DNA from 3 places in the Salinivibrio sp. YCSC6 genome. Region 2 is predicted to be linked to each of the others. Evidence: riboswitches for the same ligand, from Rfam matches in the RefSeq annotation. Region 2 holds a riboswitch; each other region holds the start of a gene.

Region 1 (4,753 bases), on a different replicon from region 2:
AACCCTTGAAGAAGGCCAAATCGATGCTTTATTTACGTATGTGGCCGAAAATGAAGGCGCGACGGTAACGCTAGATTTGCCCGCCCAAACCATCCGTGCCGGTGAACACTGCTTTAGCTTCCAGATGGATGATTTTCGCCGTCATTGCTTGTTGGAAGGATTAGATAGCATTGGCCTCACGCTTCAGCACGACGCTGAGATCTCGCGCTTTGAGCAAAACATTCCCGCCTTTTTGGCATAAGACAACACTTTAACCACTAAAACGCTGCTTGAGCAGCGTTTTTTTATGGCCATGAAAGCAAACATGGCGCAAGCTGGTCTAGGATATAAACAAGATACGCTCGCGATTGAGGAAGCGGTATGCGAACACGGATCACGCTCATTTTTTGGTTACTCGTTGCTTTTCCAGCTTTGGCCGCCCCGAAAGCCGATTACTGGGCAATGTGGGATACGCACAACCCCGCCAGCCAAGCCACATTTACTCATCACAGCTGGCAAGTATTACTCGATAAGTATTTACAGCCTCAAGGACAGCACACCTTATTTAACTACGCAGCCGTCACCGAGGCCGATAAAGCGACTCTCGATCATTACATTGGCATGCTCACCGCGCGCGACCCGCGCACCCTGACCAAAGACGAACAATACGCGTATTGGGTTAATCTCTACAATTCAGTCACCGTAAAGCTCATTTTGGACGCGTATCCTGTCCGTTCAATCACCAAACTCGGTGGCCTGTTTAGCTTTGGACCTTGGGATGATGAGGTGGTCACGGTGGCAGGTGAACCCCTTACCTTGAATGATATTGAGCACCGCATTCTGCGCCCGCTATGGCAAGATCCGCGTACCCACTATGCCGTCAATTGTGCCAGCCTTGGCTGTCCGAACCTGCAGCCACAAGCCTTTCAAGCCGACACCTTGGAGGCACAATTAGAACAAGCCGCCTACACCTTTATTAACAGTGATAAAGGCGTCAGTCAGCAAGGCGAACAATGGCAGCTTTCTTCTATCTATGAGTGGTTTAAGGCCGATTTTGGCGGCAGTGAACAAGGGGTGATCGCCCATATCAATCAATACCGCGATATCAAGCTTCCCGAGGATGCACGCTTAGACTATGACTACGACTGGGCGCTTAACCGAACCGCTGACTAAAAGGCTTGGTTAACCCTAAGCCAATCAGTACAATGGCGTGGTACTCATTGGGGAGCCTCTTGGCTGAGATTGCGCGCCGCGCTAAACCCATCGAACCTGATCCAGCTAACACTGGCGTAGGGATTGAGACTTGATGATGTCATCAACCAGCCTCAACACCCACGCCCAACTTAGGAGCGTGCTGTGAAAGTCATTACGTCTGTTTTAACCGTACTTTCTTTGTCTCTGTTATCGCTTGGCGCCCGCGCCGCTGACCCGCTGACTATTTATACCTACGACTCATTTATCGCCGAGTGGGGCGCAGGGCCGAAAATCAAAACCGCCTTCGAGAAACGCTGTAACTGTGAGGTCGAGTTTGTGTCCCTTGAAGACGGCGCAGCCTTGCTCAACCGCATGCGGATTGAAGGCAGTACCACCAGCGCCGATATCGTGCTGGGTATGGACACCAATTTAATGAAAGAAGCGGAGCGGAGCGGCATTGTCGCCGAGCACGCAGTGAATACGGAGCGCCTACAGGTACCCGGCGGTTGGGATAATCCCTACTTTATCCCCTACGATTACGGCTACTTTGCCTTCGTGTATGACACCACGCGCCTGCTCGATCCGCCCAAGAGCTTGAAAGCCTTGATTGAAGATCGTGATGACATCAGTGTGATTTACCAAGATCCCCGTGTCTCCACCGTTGGCCAAGGCTTAATGCTGTGGATCCAGAAAGTATACGGCGATCAAAGTCAGCAAGCATGGCGTGATCTCGCGGAGAACACCATTACCGTGACCAAAGGCTGGACCGAGGCGTACAATATGTTCCTGAACAAGGAAGCAGACATGGTGCTCTCTTACACCACATCACCGGCTTACCATCTGGTTGCAGATGATGATGACCGCTTTGCCGCCGCGACGTTTGAAGAAGGCCATTATATGCAGATTGAAGTGGCCGCGAAATCAGCCTACACCGACCAGCCAGAACTGGCGGATGCGTTTTTACAGTTTATGATTAGCGATGAAGCGCAGTCGATCATTCCCCTTACGCAATGGATGTACCCTGTTACTGATATCACGTTACCAGATGCCTTCTATACCTTGAATAAACCCGAGAAGAGCCTGCTTTATCAACCCGATGAAGTGATGGGCAACCGTCAACAATGGGTGCGTGACTGGCAAACAGCGTTGGTTGAATAGTCGTCATGCTCAATCCTTCACGCACCTGGCCGGGCAGTCTCGCGGCCAGTCTCGTCGTGCTTTTAATTGGCAGCGCCCTATGGGCGCTGTTCTCTCACAGCCAAGATCTTAACCTTGAGGCACTATGGCAAGATGCCTACCTTCGTCACGTCACCGTATTTAGCTTCAAGCAAGCCACTTTATCAGTGATCCTCAGCGTGGGATTAGCGATTCCTGTTGCCCACGCCCTGTCGCGTCGCGAGTTTGCCGGTAAACGTTGGTTGTTGAAACTGTTTGCCATGACCCTAGTGCTGCCTGTGCTGATCGGGGTATTTGGCTTGGTGGCCATTTTTGGTCGCAGCGGCTTGATCGCCGACACCCTACAACATTTTGATCTTTCCATGCCGTTTTCCATTTATGGATTGAGCGGCATTTTGCTGGCACACGTGTTTTTCAACTTACCATTTTCCGCCCAGATCATGGTGCAAGCGCTCGAGGGGATCCCCGCCGATCAACGCCGCTTAGCGACGCAATTAGGTTTAGGTGGCTGGCAGCGTTTTCGTCACCTTGAATGGCCTTATCTTCGCCAAAGTTTGCCCCATATCGTCGGACTGGTGTTTATGCTCTGCTTTACCAGTTTTGCTACCGTCATGGCGCTTGGCGGCGGCCCCAAAGCCACCACCATAGAGCTGGCCATTTACCAAGCCATTCGCTTTGACTTTGACTTGCAAACCGGCGCGGCATTGGCGCTATGGCAGATGATGCTGTGCGGCACTATTGCGTTTGTGGTGCAAACATTCACACGCGCGGTGCCGAATACACCCAGTGAAGTATTACCGTTGCCGCATGCCCTCGATAGCCGAGCGGCGAAATGCTGGGATCTGCTCTGGATAACCTTGGTCTTGCTTCTCGTATTGCCGCCACTGGGTGTGGTGCTGTATCGCGGGCTCAACCCAAGTGCGCTCACTGTCCTTGCCGATACAGCGTTATGGCAAGCCACCATGCACTCATTATGGGTGGCCACCGGCGCGACCGCTATCGCATTTGTGTTGGCAATTGCGGTGATCTTAGCCAGCCGTCACTGGCGGTTTCATGGTCAAAAAAGGCGAGCCGATGGTATTGAGACGCTAGGAGCCTTGATTCTGGTAGTGCCCAGTATCGTATTAAGTACAGGACTGTTTTTGCTGTTTCGCCAATTTAGCGATGTCTTTAGCCTCGCCTTGTGGTTGGTGATGGGAGTCAATGCCCTGATGGCGTTACCTTACTTGATTAAGGTGCTCAGTGCCCCCGCCTATCAAGTGGCGCAATCTTATCATGCACTCTGTGCCACCTTAGGCGTGCGTGGGATCACTCGCTTGCGCTTAATTGAATGGCAGTGCTTACGCCGCCCAATAGCACGTGGCCTCGCGGTCAGCTTTGTCCTCTCGATGGGCGATCTCAGCGCCATCTCTTTATTTGGTAGCCAACACTTTCAAACACTGCCTTTGTATCTATTTCGTCTGATGGGCAGTTATCAAATGGATGCGGGCGCCGCGGCGGCCATGCTGTTATTAGCGACCAGTTTAGGCAGCTACGCTCTGATCATCCGCCTCGTCCAATGGAGACACGCATGCTAACCCTTTCCAATATCACGTATCGCTACCAGCAAGCGTGGATGCACTTCGACGCTCACATCGCGCCGGGAGAGATTGTTGCTGTACTCGGCCCAAGTGGCGCCGGGAAAAGCACCTTACTCTCTCTGATTGCAGGATTGATTGCTCCTGATAGTGGCGAGATTTTGATTGCAGGTAAGCCAGTCACTACCGCGCCGGCTCACCAGCGCCCACTCTCCATCCTGTTTCAAGAGCATAATGTCTTCACCCACTTATCGGTGTTTGACAACATGGCGATTGGACTTTCGCCCTCACTCAAACTCAGTCACGCACAAAAAGAGAGCGTGAGAAACGCCGCGGACGCAGTGGGGCTGACACCTTATTTAGATCGTTTGCCCGGCGCATTGTCCGGCGGGCAGCGCCAGCGGATTGCACTCGGACGAAGTATTGCGCGTCAACAGCCTCTGTTATTACTTGATGAGCCCTTTTCAGCCCTTGACCCTGCGTTGAAAAAAGACATGTTAGCCTTAGTGAAACGGACCGCCCACGCGCAAGGTACAACCGTTTTGATGGTGACCCATCACCCCGACGATGCGAAAGCCATTGCCTCTCGTTTTCTTTACGTCGATGAGGGACAGGTTGCCTTATCTCGCCCCGTGGCGGATCTGAATGCGCCCCCACCGGCCATGCATCGTTACATGGGCATGATGGAATCCCCCTAATAGATGGCGCCTCCTCGATTGGCTTCTATACTGACAACAGGAATAGACCCTTTTAAGGAGGCGCTTTGTGCCCGCCAGTAGCATTCAGATACTCGACTCTATCGTCGATTTCACAGCCAAAACTGAAGT
Region 2 (4,753 bases):
CGAGCAACCTCGCCTTCGCCAAGCGTGTCGGGGTGGCCGGATAGGTATTGAGAGTATGCGTTTTGGCGCCTGCTCGGATAAAGTCTTTGTGGACGTCTTTAACAATATCCGGATGCTCTAACATTACCGCCACCGACCAAAGCCGTGAGCTCACTTGTGGCGCTCGCTGATAAATTTCTTGCCCTAGGCCACCATCGAGTAATGCAATCAACGTCATGGTAACTTCAGCCTCCTTCGGCTTTTTATCCTTGATTTAGGATGAGATTACCATCTGTGTCGCTATTTCACACTCATCGCGTTACGCAACTTCTTCGCTGCCTTCAATCGCCAGATGTTCAAGCTTATCAATCACCGTCATACTGGCATTTTCCATCCCTGTTAGCGCCGCGACCATCTGCTCGGGTTGCTGTGCATGAAACGCGGCCACCGCCGCTTTCGCGTGGGTGTGTACTTGCTCATGAGGGGCGGCGATGGCTTTAAAGTTTTGTAACTGGGCGAAGTACTGTCGTCCTTCGCCGCGGTCGTACCACTGCCCTAAGCGGCACTGGGTATGATCAGTCACGTCGTTGGCACTCATGCTATCTTCACCGAGCACCACACGATAAATCGCAAACTTAAAACTGATATGGTCGAGTTTCGCCAGTTCACAAAAGGCACGCAATGCCGAGGCTTTAATGGTGGTTCGGCTGTGCTGCGCTTGCTCACTTTGCGTCGCCATCGCATCAGCCACCTGTTGGCCTTGCTCGCTATATTTGATCGCTTCACTGGCAAGCTGATCGGTTAGCGTACACGCATGCCCACTCCCGGCGCGAATCTTCTCCACCAGCTGAGTGATATCTTGCGTGGCGGTGGAAGTGCGTTCGGCGAGGTTACGGACTTCATCAGCCACCACCGCGAAGCCCCGCCCTTGCTCGCCGGCTCGGGCTGCTTCAATCGCCGCATTCAGAGCCAACAGATTGGTTTGGTCAGCCACATCGCGAATCAAATTCACAATGCCACTCACTTCCTGTGCGTGCTGATCGAGAGCACGAATTGCTTCCGACGATTGCTGACATTGCGCGGATAATGACTGCACATGGCGAGCGAGATCATTGACTTGTTCGGCACATGACGCCGCCTGATGGCTCACCTCCGTCACACGCTCTTTTTCACCATTAATGGTTTCTGCTAAGGTCGCCAGCGAAGATTGGGTCGCGGTAATTGAATCACCAAAATGGCACAGGTTAGCGTCGATCGCTTTACCGGTTTGCCGTTTTTTCTGTACCACGGCCAGCTCCGATTCTAACACCGCTTTTTCGCTGTGTAGCGCGTCTATCTGGGCATTGACTTGCTCCAGTTTCAGTTGCAATTCAGTACGTTTTTGTTGCTCTTGTTCGAGTTGACGACGAGATGTAAACACGCGAAGTCCTCCTAGTCGGTAATACCTGCATTGTACGCCTTATGCATATGTATGCGCTTGTAATCGATTAAACTGTGATCCTCTCAACGCCAATGAATTGATTTACACTGTAAACCCATAAAAAATCCCTTCATACTGGCGTTTCTATAGCGAATGAGCGAGACACTATGACCTTTTGGTTGCTTTTTAAACGTTGGATTATCAGCCACTTCGCCCATTTAAACGGGCGTATTCTCGGATTGGTCGTACTCGCCTACGGCGTTATTGGCTGGCTGCTTTTACAATCGGCGGGTGAAACTGAGATGACTCAGTCACTCAGTCGCTACATCTATTATTTAGTGGTCACCGCCTCTACCGTGGGCTATGGCGATTACTCGCCCGCGACCGAGGCAGGACAGTGGATTACCGCCTTTTGGATCATTCCCGGTGGGCTCGGTCTGTTTGCGGTGGTGATTGGGCATGTGACCAGTGCCCTAGTGGATTATTGGCGACGTGGATTACAAGGAAAACGGAGTCTTACTGTGAAAAATCATATTTTAGTTTTGGGGTGGAACGGCCAGCGTACCATTCAGTTAATCCGTTTGTTGCAAAGCGGTATTCATGGCGAGCGCCCGATCGTGCTTTGTGTGCGTCCTGAAATGGAAAATCCGCTGCCTGGCGAGGTAGAGTTTGTGCGCGTGACCAGCTTTACCGATGCAGAGGGCATAGCGCGCGCCGGCATCGACAGCGCCTCTAGCATTATTATCGATAACCCAGAAGACGATATTACGCTTTCTGCGGCTCTGTTCTGCGCCCACAAAAACCCTTCCGCTCATTTACTCGCGTATTTTCAAGATGATGCACTCAGCCAAATATTGAAGCAGCACTATCCGCACGCTGAATGTGTGCCGTCTGTGTCGGTGGAAATGCTGGCAAAAGCGGCCGTTGATCCCGGTTCAAGTCAATTACATCACGAGCTATTGAGCACGGCTCAAGGGATGACCCAATACTGTGCCCGCTACCCCACCGATGCAAGTGCAACGGATGTCGGCACCTTGTTTAATCAATTAAAGCATGAGCACGATGCAACCTTAATTGGTCTCGACAAAGGCGATGGGATCACTCTGAACCCTCGCCTACACACCGAAGTGGCACCGGGCGATCGCGTCTTTTATATCGCCGCCGAGCGTTTACCACATTGGTCTGCCGCCTAACGGGCGCGTCCAACGCATCTTTGTGTTTTCTTTTCGATACCGCTGCCCCACTTAGGTTGCAGCGGATCGTTTCCCTCTTATCCTTCAGTCATAGTGCTTTCTGATCTCATCCCTCACAGCGCGCGCTCGTCTCAGGGCAACTCCGCGACACCATGCTCTGCTGGCGACAGACACAAATTATCAGGGTAAGCGTAAAAATGATGCACCGGCCCAGCCCCTCTTCCGACCGTTAGCTGCTGACTATGCGCTAAGGCCTCCGTCAAATACTGCTTAGCCGCTCGCCCGGCCTCGATAGGCGTCATCCCTTGAGCATAAAACGAGGCGATCGCAGCAGACAGTGAACAACCGGTGCCATGAGTGTTGGTGGTTTCAACGCGGCGTGCGCGCAAAGTTTGACAGGTGTCTCGGCTAATCCACATATCGACACTCTCGGGCGTCTGGCGTAGATGGCCCCCTTTGAGCATCACGTAAGGACAGCCTAGATGGCGAAGTGCCGGCACCAGCTCATGCATTTGCTCGATAGAGGTAGGAACAGGCTGGCCAGTTAAACGGGCGGCCTCCGGCAAGTTGGGAGTGAGCACGGTTGCGCGTGGGATAAGCTCTTCAATCAACGCCGTCATGGCCTGCTCGTCGAGCAAAGGATCGCCGCTGGTCGCGACCATTACGGGATCTAAAATCACCGGCAAATGTGGCGACCGTGCCAGCACGGCAGCGACTTCACGAATAATCGCTTGATTGGCCAGCATGCCGATTTTCACCGCACGCACCGGCATGTCGTATAACACCGCATCTAATTGGGCGCGCACAAAATCGGGGTCAACCGCCGAGACGGCCTCGACACCGCAAGTATTTTGCGCGGTCAGCGCGGTGATCACCGAGCAAGCATAGCCGCCGGTCGCTGAAATCGCTTTAATGTCGGCTTGAATGCCCGCACCACCACCGCTGTCTGAGCCGGCAATGGTAAGAATAACAGGTGGAGATAGGTTCATATTGGCCCCTTAATCATCAGGGGCGGAAGGAGACAAAATGAGGCAGTATGCGTCACTTTGTGCGCTGATCGTGTCAGTTCCCTCCGCCAGTGCTAACTGGATCAGGTTCTACGGGTCCTGCTTTCGCAGTCTCAGCAATTACTTGCTCCCCGACTAACTGTGTTCAGGATATGCATCCTACGGATAAAGCGCAAGCCTTACGCATACCGTGCCGTCACGCATTTCTCATTGATTTTCACCCAGTATTGACCTCAACTAATATTGAGGTTTTAAAGTAGCACTTACCTGATGATTGCTCAGTGACAACTACAAGACTTAACTTAAGAGGATAACCAATGAAAGTACTGGCCTTTGGCGCAACGAACAGTCGCCATTCAATCAATAAACAACTGGCCCATTACGTCGCCAAGCAGATCCCCAACGCTGACATTTCGCTTCTCGATCTGAATGATTTTGAAATGCCCATTTATAGCGAAGATCGTGAAAACGAGCAGGGTATCCCAGCGCAGGCGCAGGCATTTTTCCACGCCATCGGTGAGGCCGATTTGATTGTCGTTGCCTTTGCTGAGCATAACGGCAGTTACACGGCAGCTTATAAAAACCTATTTGATTGGGCCTCGCGTATTGATGGTAAAGTCTTTCAACACAAGCCGGTGATCATGCTTGCCACCTCACCCGGCCCGAGTGGTGCACAGAGTGTTCTTACCAGCGCCCAGCACTCTGCTCCCTATTTTGCTGCTGAGGTTAAAGGGACCTTATCGCTACCGAGTTTTCACCAGCATTTTGACCCCACGTCAGGCTTGGTGGCCGACAACGAGTTTAATCAGCGCCTCGATACCATTATCAGCCACCTCTAACGTATGACTCATCTCTAATCCGATGATGGCCACGGCTATCCAGACACGGGCGCACTGATAGCCGTCGCTGGGCACTCACATCCAGTTTGTAGAAGCTGTTCAAACTGTTCTGTTCCCAGCGGTTTGGCATATAAGAAGCCTTGCGCTTGATCGCAGCCAATACGCTGCAAAATCTGTTGCTGACCAACTTCTTCCACGCCTTCAGCCACCACACCGTGGCCAAACCCATGCGCTAGGTCGATCACGCTACCAACAAGATGTTTGTCACCGGCGTTGGATGCAAGATCTTGAATAAAGCTACGATCAAGCTTCACC
Region 3 (4,753 bases), on a different replicon from region 2:
TACCACCCTTGTATGTTTGATGTTCTAACTTAGCCCCGTTATCCGGGGTGAGGACAGTGCCTGGTGGGTAGTTTGACTGGGGCGGTCTCCTCCCAAAGAGTAACGGAGGAGCACGAAGGTGGGCTAATCACGGTCGGACATCGTGAGGTTAGTGCAATGGCATAAGCCCGCTTAACTGCGAGAGTGACGGCTCGAGCAGGTACGAAAGTAGGTCATAGTGATCCGGTGGTTCTGAATGGAAGGGCCATCGCTCAACGGATAAAAGGTACTCCGGGGATAACAGGCTGATACCGCCCAAGAGTTCATATCGACGGCGGTGTTTGGCACCTCGATGTCGGCTCATCACATCCTGGGGCTGAAGTCGGTCCCAAGGGTATGGCTGTTCGCCATTTAAAGTGGTACGCGAGCTGGGTTTAGAACGTCGTGAGACAGTTCGGTCCCTATCTGCCGTGGGCGTTGGATGATTGAGGGGAGCTGCTCCTAGTACGAGAGGACCGGAGTGGACGAACCGCTGGTGTTCGGGTTGTGTCGCCAGACGCATTGCCCGGTAGCTAAGTTCGGCACAGATAAGCGCTGAAAGCATCTAAGCGCGAAGCTGGCCCCGAGATGAGTCATCCCTAGAGCTTCGAGCTCTCTAAAGGGTTGTCGTAGACTACGACGTTGATAGGCAGGGTGTGTAAGCGCTGTGAGGCGTTGAGCTAACCTGTACTAATTGCCCGTGAGGCTTAACCATACAACACCCAAGAGGTTTTGGGTTGGACTTGAAATAAGCCAGTTGATTGTGGCGAGAACGAACAGCTTTCTAGGTTGATGGTTTTCACTTTTAAAAAAGTGAAGACAAAACAGAATTTTGCTTGGCGACCATAGCGCTTTGGACCCACCTGACTCCATGCCGAACTCAGTAGTGAAACGAAGCAGCGCCGATGGTAGTGTGGGGTCTCCCCATGTGAGAGTAGGACATCGCCAGGCTTTAATTGCTTATCTTGTTGATAGCTCGATGCTGTTGATATCTGCGATGCTCATGTATTGGCATACACTGCGCGTCTCGATTCAACATCCTCATCGCATCAAATAAGGTAACCTAATTAAAGCAGCTACATGTAAGGCTTTAATTAGACACAATTTAATCATCAAAGCAGATATGCGTAAGACTTTGATGAGACAGAATTGGTGCGGAGTGGTAGTTCAGTTGGTTAGAATACCGGCCTGTCACGCCGGGGGTCGCGGGTTCGAGTCCCGTCCACTCCGCCACTACTTAGAAACCCTGCTAATTTTAGTAGGGTTTTTTTATTATTGGCCAGGTTCGCCCTGCGGGCGAATGAGTCCCGGTTGCCCGCAACCCCGGCCCTCCGCCACTACTTAGAAACCCTGCTAATTTTAGTAGGGTTTTTTTATTATTGGCCAGGTTCGCCCTGCGGGCGAATGAGTCCCGGTTGCCCGCAACCCCGGCCCTCCGCCACTACTTAGAAACCCTAGCTGAAAAGCTGGGGTTTTTTGCATTTAAGCCCCAGTATCATTGTGTTGGGGCGATTTGCTTTATAAATAAGCGATCAAACGTCTGAAGCGTAATTGGTGGTGGTAATTTGTCGCGGGATCGCTACAATAGGCACCTATCTACAGGGGTATAGCTCCAACTGGCAGAGCAGCGGATTCCAAATCCGCGTGTTGGGGGTTCGAATCCCTCTACCCCTGCCAAATACCAAAGCATCGACATCGTCGGTGCTTTTTTTGTATGTGAATCATCAAGCTTCTCGTAACCCGATTAAGGGTAGGTGTGAACATACAAACGACAAAAAAGCGTGTTGGGGGCTGGGTCGCCAGCCCGGTCGAATCCCTCTACCCCTGCCAAACATCAAAGCATCGACATTGTCGGTGCTTTTTTTTGTATGTGAATCATCAAGCTTCTCGTAACCCGATTAAGGGTAGGTGTGAACATACAAACGACAAAAAAGCGTGTTGGGGGCTGGGTCGCCAGCCCGGTCGAATCCCTCTACCCCTGCCAAACATCAAAGCATCGACATTGTCGGTGCTTTTTTTGTATGTGAATCATTAAGCTTCTAGCACTCCTAACTCTCTTCCCTTTTTCTTCCTCCTGTTTCTTGTTCACATGTCGCGGTATGATGACTTTTTACCAATCGAAAGGAGCACCCAGTGGTAAGCATATTGTGGGTAGGACTTGGTGGCGCATTAGGGGCGTCTTCGCGTTTTTTAGTTTCAGAGTGGAGCGTCGCGGTGTTTGGTCGAGGATTCCCTTACGGCACCCTCATGGTTAATGTGCTGGGATCATTAGCAATGGGTGTCTTTTTAGCGGCGATGAGCCAAGAGCTGATTGCCCCAGTGCCTTGGCGTCAACTGATTGCGATTGGCTTTTTGGGCGCGTTCACCACCTTCTCGACCTTTTCAGTGGATACCTTGCTTCTTTTTCAACATGGTGAGACGGTGAAAGCCTTGTTAAACGTGGGTCTCAACCTTGCGTTATGCTTAGGAGCGGCCGCGATGGGGGCTTGGTTGCTAGGACGCATTACTGGGTAGGTAAAAACATGCCATTACGTCGCTTGTTGTTGCGGCGGTGATTTCTTATACTGGCGTTGAACTTGTCGGAGTGCCAATTGGCTGAGACCACGTTAAGTGGGATCCGTTGAACCTGATCTGGTTAGGACCAGCGAAGGGAACAAGAGATGCATCAGATCACAGACCGTACGCGTCTGCCAGTTTGCTCACATCTCAATTCAGCGTTTTCCGGCAAGCATTAATTCCCATAATGAACACCGGAGTAATGCTATGTCGACCCGTAAACAGGCCCGCCTTGAGGCCAAATCTTTTATCGATTCCCTCTCTGCGCAAACCTACCCTAACTCGGAAAAAGTCTATGTCGAGGGATCGCGACCCGATATTCGCGTAGGCATGCGCGAAATCCACCTTTCTCCTACTTTTGTAGGCGGGAGTAAAGATAATCCGCAGTATGAAGCCAATGAATCCATTCGGGTTTATGACACATCAGGGCCTTATACCGACCCACAGAGTGCTATCGATATTTACCAAGGCTTAGCCCCAGTACGCAAAGCCTGGATTGATGAACGTGCCGATACAGAGTTCCTTGATGCAGTGAGCTCAGACTATGCAAAGACTCGCCTTAGTGATGAAACCTTGGATGATCTTCGCTTTAGTGCCTTACCGTCTATCCGTCGGGCGAAACCTAACCAGTGTGTGACCCAACTTCACTACGCACGCCAAGGCATTATCACCCCAGAGATGGAATTTATCGCTATCCGGGAAAATATGGGTCGCCAGCAGTATCGTGAAGAGCAACTAAACCGCCAGCATCCTGGGGAAAGCTTTGGTGCTCACTTGCCATCAAACATCACTCCCGAATTTGTGCGCCAAGAGGTCGCTGAAGGGCGTGCGATTATTCCTGCCAACATTAACCACCCAGAAGCGGAGCCGATGATCATTGGGCGTAACTTTCTGGTGAAAGTGAATGCCAATATTGGTAACTCAGCGGTGAGCTCCTCCATTGAAGAAGAAACCGAAAAGTTGGTGTGGGCGACCCGTTGGGGAGCCGATACGGTGATGGATTTATCGACCGGACGCAATATCCACGAAACTCGCGAGTGGATTTTACGTAATAGCCCAGTCCCGATTGGCACTGTGCCTATGTATCAGGCGCTTGAGAAAGTGAACGGCATTGCCGAAGACCTGACCTGGGAAGTCATGCGCGATACCTTGATAGAGCAAGCCGAGCAAGGGGTCGACTACTTTACCATTCACGCTGGGGTGCGTTTGCACTATGTGCCCATGACCGCCAATCGCGTGACTGGGATTGTCTCGCGCGGTGGATCGATTATCGCCAAATGGTGCTTGGCGCATCATCAAGAAAGTTTCCTGTATACCCATTTTCGCGAAATCTGCGAAATCTGTGCCGCTTACGACGTGTCTTTGTCGTTGGGCGATGGGCTGCGTCCCGGCTCAGTGGCAGACGCGAACGACGAAGCGCAATTCAGTGAGCTACGTACCCTGGGCGAGCTCACCAAGGTGGCATGGGAATACGATGTGCAGGTGATGATTGAAGGCCCTGGCCACGTGCCCATGCATATGATCAAAGAGAACATGGACGAGCAGCTCACCCATTGCCATGAAGCGCCTTTCTATACTCTCGGCCCGCTAACCACCGACATTGCTCCCGGTTACGATCATATTACCTCCGGCATTGGTGCGGCGATGATTGGCTGGTTTGGGTGTGCGATGCTCTGTTATGTCACGCCTAAAGAACATCTGGGTCTGCCCAATAAGGAGGATGTTAAAATTGGGCTTATCACCTACAAGCTTTGCGCGCATGCTGCGGACTTAGCTAAAGGACACCCGGGGGCGCAGGTGCGTGATAACGCCATTTCTAAAGCGCGCTTTGAATTCCGCTGGGAAGACCAGTTCAATCTATCCCTTGATCCGTTCACGGCACGCGCCTATCACGATGAAACACTGCCTCAAGAGTCGGGCAAGGTCGCACATTTTTGCTCGATGTGTGGACCGAAGTTCTGCTCCATGAAAATCAGCCAGGAAGTCCGGGACTACGCCAAAGAAAATGGCTATGCCGCCGCGGGTGAAGCGATTGATGTCACTATGCTGGAAGACCCGTTAGCAGGCATGCAGCAAAAATCGCAAGAGTTTCGAGAAAAGGGCAGTGAGCTCTACCTGCAAAAATCCCATCATTCGTCACCACAAGGCGCTGAGGTAGCGGACAGCGATAAGGTGGAAT

Evidence for each region. A riboswitch is a leader RNA that binds a small molecule or an ion and turns the genes downstream of it on or off. The one in region 2 is predicted to bind thiamine pyrophosphate.
Region 1: linked by a shared signal. The riboswitch ahead of thiB (thiamine ABC transporter substrate binding subunit) and the one ahead of thiD (bifunctional hydroxymethylpyrimidine kinase/phosphomethylpyrimidine kinase) in region 2 are both predicted to bind thiamine pyrophosphate.
Region 3: linked by a shared signal. The riboswitch ahead of thiC (phosphomethylpyrimidine synthase ThiC) and the one ahead of thiD (bifunctional hydroxymethylpyrimidine kinase/phosphomethylpyrimidine kinase) in region 2 are both predicted to bind thiamine pyrophosphate.

What each region holds. Positions count from the first base shown of each region.
Region 1 is NZ_CP039516.1:319,943-324,695, reverse strand. It holds gene leuD (3-isopropylmalate dehydratase small subunit) at 1-241, shown strand, start outside; gene E8E00_RS01465 (DUF547 domain-containing protein) at 361-1,152, shown strand; TPP riboswitch at 1,191-1,292, shown strand; gene thiB (thiamine ABC transporter substrate binding subunit) at 1,345-2,331, shown strand; gene thiP (thiamine/thiamine pyrophosphate ABC transporter permease) at 2,337-3,926, shown strand; gene thiQ (thiamine ABC transporter ATP-binding protein) at 3,920-4,624, shown strand; gene E8E00_RS01445 (GGDEF domain-containing protein) at 4,692-4,753, shown strand, end outside.
Region 2 is NZ_CP039517.1:441,966-446,718, forward strand. It holds gene E8E00_RS15890 (homocysteine S-methyltransferase family protein) at 1-217, opposite strand, end outside; gene E8E00_RS17515 (CZB domain-containing protein) at 299-718, opposite strand; partial or broken gene E8E00_RS17520 (methyl-accepting chemotaxis protein) at 737-1,399, opposite strand; gene E8E00_RS15900 (potassium channel family protein) at 1,567-2,592, shown strand; gene thiD (bifunctional hydroxymethylpyrimidine kinase/phosphomethylpyrimidine kinase) at 2,724-3,581, opposite strand; TPP riboswitch at 3,643-3,743, opposite strand; gene E8E00_RS15910 (NADPH-dependent FMN reductase) at 3,917-4,438, shown strand; gene E8E00_RS15915 (bifunctional diguanylate cyclase/phosphodiesterase) at 4,474-4,753, opposite strand, start outside.
Region 3 is NZ_CP039516.1:2,891,246-2,895,998, reverse strand. It holds rRNA gene E8E00_RS13530 (23S ribosomal RNA) at 1-733, shown strand, start outside; rRNA gene rrf (5S ribosomal RNA) at 854-969, shown strand; tRNA gene E8E00_RS13520 (tRNA-Asp) at 1,175-1,251, shown strand; tRNA gene E8E00_RS13515 (tRNA-Trp) at 1,619-1,695, shown strand; gene crcB (fluoride efflux transporter CrcB) at 2,152-2,532, shown strand; TPP riboswitch at 2,589-2,688, shown strand; gene thiC (phosphomethylpyrimidine synthase ThiC) at 2,782-4,753, shown strand, end outside.